2 linked regions of the Alkalihalobacterium alkalinitrilicum genome follow. The protein of the gene in region 2 binds, or shares a complex with, the protein of the main gene of each other region. Links are inferred from orthologs where the notes say so. Each region holds a gene or a part of one and is shown on either strand. Other genes may lie near its edges. The genes, in order: mfd and uvrA.

Evidence for each region.
Region 1: the proteins of uvrA (region 2) and mfd are in contact, whole or in part, in a crystal structure (PDB 4DFC), measured with the Escherichia coli proteins. The link is inferred for Alkalihalobacterium alkalinitrilicum from one-to-one orthologs.

What each region holds. Positions count from the first base shown.
Region 1 is NZ_KV917368.1:3,674,972-3,679,377, forward strand. What follows is about bases 234-4,311. They hold mfd (transcription-repair coupling factor), read right to left. Parts: upstream 3,956-4,311; coding sequence 434-3,955; downstream 234-433. Other genes in these bases: BK574_RS17905 (anti-sigma-F factor Fin), read right to left, coding at 4,213-4,311. Also shown: spoVT (stage V sporulation protein T), read right to left, coding at 1-222; more of BK574_RS17905, read right to left, coding at 4,312-4,406. UniProt on the Escherichia coli protein: Couples transcription and DNA repair by recognizing RNA polymerase (RNAP) stalled at DNA lesions. Mediates ATP-dependent release of RNAP and its truncated transcript from the DNA, and recruitment of nucleotide excision repair machinery to the damaged site.
Region 2 is NZ_KV917368.1:4,260,690-4,264,403, reverse strand. The notes cover bases 100-3,485. They hold uvrA (excinuclease ABC subunit UvrA), read right to left. Parts: upstream 3,174-3,485; coding sequence 300-3,173; downstream 100-299. Other genes in these bases: uvrB (excinuclease ABC subunit UvrB), read right to left, coding at 3,181-3,485. Also shown: more of uvrB, read right to left, coding at 3,486-3,714. UniProt on the Escherichia coli protein: The UvrABC repair system catalyzes the recognition and processing of DNA lesions. UvrA is an ATPase and a DNA-binding protein. A damage recognition complex composed of 2 UvrA and 2 UvrB subunits scans DNA for abnormalities.

The sequences.
Region 1 (4,406 bases), 590 kb from region 2 along the record:
TACAGTATGACTTAAACTGTCATATAAAGCTTCAGCATATTCTTTTGCAAAATTACCTAACTCAGAAATTGGCGAGTACTTCTTCAATATGACCTCGCCGTCTCGGTCAACGAAAATCTCCAATGGGTCACCTTCACGTATTCGTAAAGTACGTCTAATTTCTTTCGGAATGACAACTCGACCTAGATCATCAATACGACGAACAATTCCAGTAGCTTTCATACCTAGATGCCTCACTTTCTAATGATGTAGTAGCATAGGAAATGGTTGTTAAAAAACATCATTTAATTTTTTAACATCAGAAAACCATCCACTAATGATGAATTCGTCTTGTCTATATTATCTATTGTTAGAAAAGAACTATTCACCAATTTTTCATATTTCTTGCTAGATTGGCATTTCCAATTTTTTCATGTAGGTATGTCAGCATGCTCTATTGGGGCTTTTTGACTTGATGAAGGTCACTTAAAAGCCTTTCGCACGTCAAAAGTAAATCTTTGCTTGTCATTCCTTTTGTTTTAATTACAACTTTTATTCTATCACCAGATGTCCCTAAGGATACTGCTCGCCCAAGTTGATTTATTAATTCAAATAATTTTGCACCATCTACCCGTTTACTTTCTTCTTCTGTCATCAATAATGTGCAATTATCTTTCGATTGTGTAATTTCACTAACCTTTTCTTGTTTCGAATATAATTTAATTTTTGCAATACTTAACAAATCAGCGACTTCTTCTGGGTAGTCGCCAAAACGGTCAATGAGTTCATCTTGTAAATCTGTAAGATCCTCCATACTTTCAACCGCTCGAAATCTTTTATACATTTCGATTTTTTGCTTGGCATCTTGTATATATGACTCAGGAATGTATGCATCAACAAGCATGTCAATTTCTACAGTAAATGGCGGTTCTTTTGGCTTATCACCTTTTCGCTCTTCTATGGCTTCTTTTAACATTTGAGAATATAGATCAAAACCGACAGATTCAATAAACCCATGTTGTTGGGCTCCTAATAAGTTTCCAGCCCCGCGAATGGATAAATCCCGCATTGCGATCTTAAAGCCTGAACCAAGCTCTGTAAACTCTTTGATTGCTTGTAAACGTTTTTCTGCAACCTCTGTAAGCACTTTATCACGCTGATACGTAAAGTAAGCATAGGCCACTCGATTTGAACGACCGACGCGACCACGAATTTGGTAAAGTTGTGATAGACCCATTTTATCTGCATCATAAATGATTAGTGTATTCACATTTGGAATATCTACACCTGTTTCGATGATCGTTGTAGTCACAAGCACATCACTATTTCCTTCAAGAAAGTCAATCATGATCGATTCCAGCTCTCGTTCGTTCATCTGACCGTGCGCAAACGATACTTTTGCATCAGGAACAAGCATCGAAATTTGATCTGCCATTTTCGTAATACTTTCCACTCGATTGTATAAGAAATAAACTTGACCACCTCGCGTTAATTCCCGTTCAATCGCTTCTTTTACGAGAGATGCATTGTATTCAACAACATACGTTTGCACAGGAAATCGATTTTCAGGTGGAGTCTCAATGACTGATAAATCCCTTACACCTAGCATTGACATATGAAGGGTTCTTGGAATTGGAGTTGCCGTTAAAGTTAATACATCAATATTTGATTTTAATTGTTTAATTTTTTCTTTATGTGTGACTCCAAATCGTTGTTCTTCATCAACGACCAGTAACCCTAAATCTTTATAAACAACATCCTTTGATAATAAGCGATGCGTTCCAACAACAATATCAACCGTTCCTGCCTTCAAACCTTTAATCGTTTCATTTTGTTCTTTTCGTGAACGAAAACGACTTAAAACACCAATTCCAATTGGAAATTCTGAGAATCGTTCTTTAATTGTTTCATAATGTTGCTGAGCAAGAATCGTTGTTGGAACAAGAACTGCCACTTGTTTGCCATCCATAATCGCTTTAAAAGCAGCTCGAATGGCAACTTCAGTTTTTCCGTAACCAACATCCCCACAAAGAAGTCGGTCCATCGGCCTTTGTATTTCCATATCTTCTTTAATTTCTTCAATGGCTCGAATTTGATCTTCTGTTTCTTGATAAGGAAAGGAGTTTTCAAATTCTTGTTGTTCGTGGCCGTCTTTCGTAAATGCATGACCAACACTCGCTTCTCGTTCTGCATAAAGCTTAATCAGATCATCGGCTATATCCTCTACAGAAGATTGAACTTTACGTTTTACCTTCTTCCAATCACTACCACCTAAAGCATAAATCTTTGGTTCCTTTTCTTCACTACCTACATATTTTTGGACTTGATCAATTTGTTCAACCGGAACATATAGCTTGTCATTTCCTGCATATCTTAAATGCAAATAGTCTTTATGTGTCCCATTGATTTCCAGTGTTTCAATTCCTAAATATTTACCAATCCCATGATTAGAATGAACAACGAGGTCACCGACTTGTAATTCTGAATAACTCTTAATTCGTTCTGCATTTGATATTTTTTGTTTTCGCTGTGTTCGTTTCACTTTTTTTGTAAAGACTTCTTCTTCAGTGATGACAACGAGTTTTTGAAGAGGTAGTTCAAAGCCACTATTCAATGTTCCAGTTAATATTTGTGATCTTCCTTGGAGAAGTGGGCTTTTATCTTCAATTAATTCAGCCTCTATTTTATAATCATCAAGAACGTGCTGAAGCCGCTTTGCTCGATCTTTAGTGGCTGCTAAAAATAGGACCGTCCATTTTGCTTTCAACCAACGATCGGTCTCCGTTTTTAACAAATGTAATTGTCCATGGAAATTTTGCATCGCTTTACAATTGATGTTTACGATGTTTTTAGGATTCGTTGAAGGAACGTGCTTTAAAAATAACGATAAATAAATGATTGGACAATTGGACGCACTTATAGATTTCTCAAATGGTTTAGACATTTCAAGATCGACTATTACCTCACCCTGTTCTAAAAGTGCGGTTAACCATTCGGCTTCTTCCTTTTCTAAATTAGTCGCCATCTCTTGTACACGACTTATTTCATCAATGATCAGCACACTATTTTTGCCAACATAATCAAGGATGGTTGCTTTTTCATCGTAGTACAACGACATGTATTTATTCATACCTTGAAAAGCAATTTTCTGTCTTAATTGACTAACTTCATACGAAATATGTTGGGTAATTTTTTCCTTAACCGTTTTTGCTTTAATTTTTTTTAACGTTTGGGATAACCCTTCCTCGAGTCGTTCCGCGCCTTTAATAAAGTGCTCTTCATCGAGAATAAGCTCATTCGCTGGTCCAATAACAATTTCCTCTAACTGACCTTGTGAACGTTGGTCTTCCACACTAAAGTAACGAAGTGAATCGATTTCCGTATCAAAAAATTCAATACGAATAGGCTGCTCTTCAGTTAAGGGATAAATGTCTACTATTCCTCCCCGAATAGAGAACTCCCCTGGTGAAGCAACCATATCTGTTCGAACGTAACCGATCTTTATTAATTTATATAGAAGTTTTTCTAAGTCAATATCCGTACCCACTTTCAAATGACATTGACTGTCTTTCCATAGCTGAGCTGGAGGTAGTAACCTCCTGAAACCTGCCATTGGTACAATAACAATTCCTTCATATCCGTTTACAAGCTGGTTTAATACTTCGATACGCTGTGCACGCATCTCAGGACTCGCAATGGCGATCTCAGAAGAAATTAACTCATTGACAGGGTAAAGAAACACTTTGCTACTATCGACAAGTGTTGAAAGATCTTCATACAATTTCTGTGCTTGAAATAAGTTATGGGTAATGACTAGTTGAGGACTTTTGATATCCTGGTAAAGTGCAGATAAAAACAGTGTTCTCGCCGAACCAGTAAGCCCTGTAATTAGTTGTTCTGAAAGACCTGCTTCTACACTAGTTGAAACCGCTTTAATTTCATCACTTTCTAATATATATTGTTGTAAGCCAAACATGGATGTTCCCCCTATTACTTTCGACCATCTATTACTAACATACTGATAATATGGTTGTACCTATTCTATAGTTATTTTGTATTTTCTATGTAGCTATTGTTTTTCCCTCTTTTTCCTTCATGTTTTCTTGAAATGATTACTTTTCACTAGTTAAGTCTCAAGTTTCGACAATAAGTTTCTTAGACTCGACTAGACAATAGAAAAATGCTTTGGTTTTACAACCAAAGCTGTTGTACACTGATTGATTTCAACTGTATTTACTGAATAAATGATTCTAATTGATGTAAATCAGGATTCCTGCTTAACGCTTCTTGACAATCTTCGCATATGACTTTTACATGAATATTACCAGTACCATCATAATTGATCATTTCATTTCGTTCCACATCATTTAAATGATCAAACCCTAGTTGAGTGGATGTGAGCGTTGCTTCCTCTATTTTACCAAGAT
Region 2 (3,714 bases):
TAATTCAATAATACATACGTCGTAAGAAGAGAAAAGTTTCAATTTTATCAAGTTAAACTTCCATCAGTGAGGGTATTTCTCTTCCCCCACTGATGGTAAGTTGAGGCCCACATGATGTGGGTTACATAGACGTTGCCACAGGACGTGGCAACGTCTGTGTTCATTTAGTTGTTACTGGCAGTGTTTATCCCCCACTTACCCTTCTTTAATTTCTCGAACTCCTGAAGTGGGGTATTACTGCTAGTTGTTGCGGGATAAAATTTCACGCAATAAATTCTTAATATGACCTATGACCAAACTTATTTGTTCAATAATTCTTTTTCTTTTACACGTGCTTCCATACGCTTGAAGTCTCTTTCTAAAATGGGCTTTAAGTAATAACCCGTGTAAGACCCCGTGGCATTCACAACAGTTTCAGGTGTTCCAGTTGCGACTATTTGACCACCTTTATCGCCGCCTTCTGGTCCTAGATCAATAATATAATCCACAGTTTTAATGACATCTAAATTATGCTCAATCACAAGAACTGTATCCCCGTTATCAACTAAACGTTGCAGAACTTTTAAAAGACGATCAATATCATGCACATGTAGTCCTGTTGTTGGTTCATCTAAAATATATAACGTTTTTCCTGTTGATCGTTTGTGCAATTGAGAGGCAAGCTTTACGCGTTGGGCTTCTCCTCCAGACAACGTAGTCGCTGGTTGCCCTAATCTCATATAACCTAAGCCAACATCAGCAAGTGTCTCAATCTTTCGCTTAATTTTCGGGATGTTTGCGAAAAATTCGAGTCCATCTTCAACTGTCATTTCCAATACATTGGCAATCGTCTTTCCTTTATACTTTATGTCTAACGTTTCGCGGTTATAACGCTTGCTATGACAGACCTCACAAGGTACATAGACGTCAGGTAAAAAGTGCATTTCGATTTTGATGATTCCATCTCCACGACACGCCTCACAACGTCCGCCTTTAACGTTAAAGCTAAACCGCCCTTTTTTATATCCGCGGACTTTCGCTTCATTCGTTAACGCAAATACGTCACGAATATCATCAAATACACCCGTATACGTCGCAGGATTAGAACGTGGCGTACGTCCGATCGGTGACTGGTCAATATCAATGACTTTATCTACATGTTCTAAACCTGTAATTTCTTTATGCGCTCCTGGCTTATCTTTTGCTCTATGCAATTTTTGGGCAAGTGATTTATATAAAATTTCATTGATTAATGTACTTTTTCCAGATCCTGATACACCCGTAACCGCAACAAAAACACCGAGAGGTATATCGACATTGACTTTTTGTAAGTTATTTTCCGTCGCCGCTTTAATCGTTAACGTACGTCCGTCCGACTTCCGTCTCTCAACGGGCAGTGGGATGAATTTTTCCCCTGATAAATATTCTCCAGTTAAGGATTTTGGATCTTTCATAATTTCCTCTGGCGTACCTTGTGCTGTGATCGTTCCTCCGTGAACCCCTGCGCCTGGTCCGATATCAATGAGGTAATCAGCAGCCATCATTGTATCTTCATCATGTTCAACAACAATCAACGTATTTCCTAAATCACGCATATGCTTTAACGTTTCTATTAGTCGATCATTGTCCCGTTGATGCAAGCCAATCGACGGCTCATCTAAAATATAGAGTACCCCCATTAAAGATGAACCAATTTGCGTGGCTAAACGAATGCGCTGGGCCTCCCCACCTGAAAGTGTTCCTGCCGAGCGCTGTAATGATAAATAATCGAGTCCAACATTGATCAGAAAGCCGAGACGTTCATTAATTTCCTTTAAAATGAGCCGAGCAATCGCAAGTTCTTTATTCGTAAGGTCAAGTTGATCAAAGTACGTTTTCGCGTCTTTGACCGACAGCGCCGTAATATCACCTATATGACCGCCACCTATGAGTACTGAAAGGCTTTCTTTTTTCAGACGGTTTCCTTTACATTTCGGACAGTGATGTTGCGCCATATAGCCTTCCATTTGTTCGCGAATGTAATCGGATGATGTTTCGTGGTAGCGACGGGCAATGTTATTCAATACTCCTTCAAATACAATGTTGTTTTCACGAACTTGCCCAAATTCATTTTCATAACGGAAGTAAATTTGTTCCGTACCACTTCCATATAACACTTTATTTAATAACGACTCTGGAATTTGCTCAACAGGCATATCCATATCGATTCCATAATGATCACAAACCGACTTTAATAATTGCGGGTAATATTGAGAGCTTGTCGGTTCCCATGGAGCAATCGCATGGTCATTAAGCGATCGAGATCGGTCAGGAATGACAAGGTCTAAGTCGACTTCAAGCTTCGTTCCTAAACCGTCACATGATGGACAAGCCCCAAACGGACTATTAAAAGAAAACATGCGTGGCTCAAGCTCTGGAATCGAAAAACCACAATGGGGGCAAGCATGATGCTGACTGAAAAGCAACTCTTCTTCTCCCATTACATCAACGAGACAACGCCCATCACCTAAACCTAACGCGGTTTCAATCGAGTCAGTAAGTCGTGCTGCAATTCCTTCTTTCATCACAATCCGATCAATGACAACTTCAATACTATGTTTCTTATTTTTATCCAACTCAATTTCTTCTGCGACTTCACGCATTTCACCATCGACACGGACCCGAACAAAGCCTTGTTTTTTTATATCTTCCAATACTTTGACGTGCTCGCCTTTCCGTCCTGAAACGATCGGCGCTAATATTTGCATTTTCGTTCGATCTGGATACTCCATAATCCGGTCCACCATCTGCTGTACCGTCTGTGAACTGATTTCCACTCCATGCTTCGGACAAACAGGACGCCCAATCCGCGCAAAAAGAAGACGTAAATAATCGTAAATTTCCGTCACGGTTCCGACCGTTGAACGTGGATTTCGACTCGTCGTCTTTTGGTCGATTGAAATCGCTGGCGACAACCCTTCGATCGCGTCGACATCTGGTTTGTCCATTTGCCCAAGGAATTGGCGGGCATAGGCGGACAACGACTCGACATAACGACGTTGCCCTTCTGCGTAAATTGTATCAAAAGCAAGTGAAGATTTTCCCGAACCTGAAAGTCCCGTTAATACGACTAACTTATTCCGAGGAATCGTCACATCAATATTTTTTAAGTTATGCGAACGTGCGCCTTTAACGATAATATTATCGAGTGCCATATTACCTTCATCCTTCCGCTTTTAGCTCTAAAATTAAATCACGCAATTCTGCTGCACGTTCGAAGTTTAACTCTTTTGCTGCATCTTTCATATCCTTTTCCATTCGTTCGATCATCGCGTGGCGATCCTTTTTACTCATTTTCATCGTTGGTGCCGCTGCTGTATATGTTTCATCCGCCTCTGCAGCATAAGTTGCTTGTATCATATCTGGAATTTTCTTTTGAATCGTCGTCGGTGTAATTCCATGTTTTTCGTTATATTCTTCTTGAATTTGGCGACGACGGCTCGTTTCATCGACCGCAATTTTCATCGATTTCGTGATTTTATCGGCATACATAATAACATGACCGTTTGCATTACGGGCAGCACGACCGATCGTTTGAATCAAGGATCGTTCAGAACGCAAAAAGCCTTCTTTATCCGCATCTAAAATCGTCACTAGCGAAACTTCGGGTATATCAAGTCCTTCCCTCAACAAGTTAATCCCGATAAGAACATCGTACGTTCCAATTCGAAGCTGACGAACAATTTCCAACCGCTC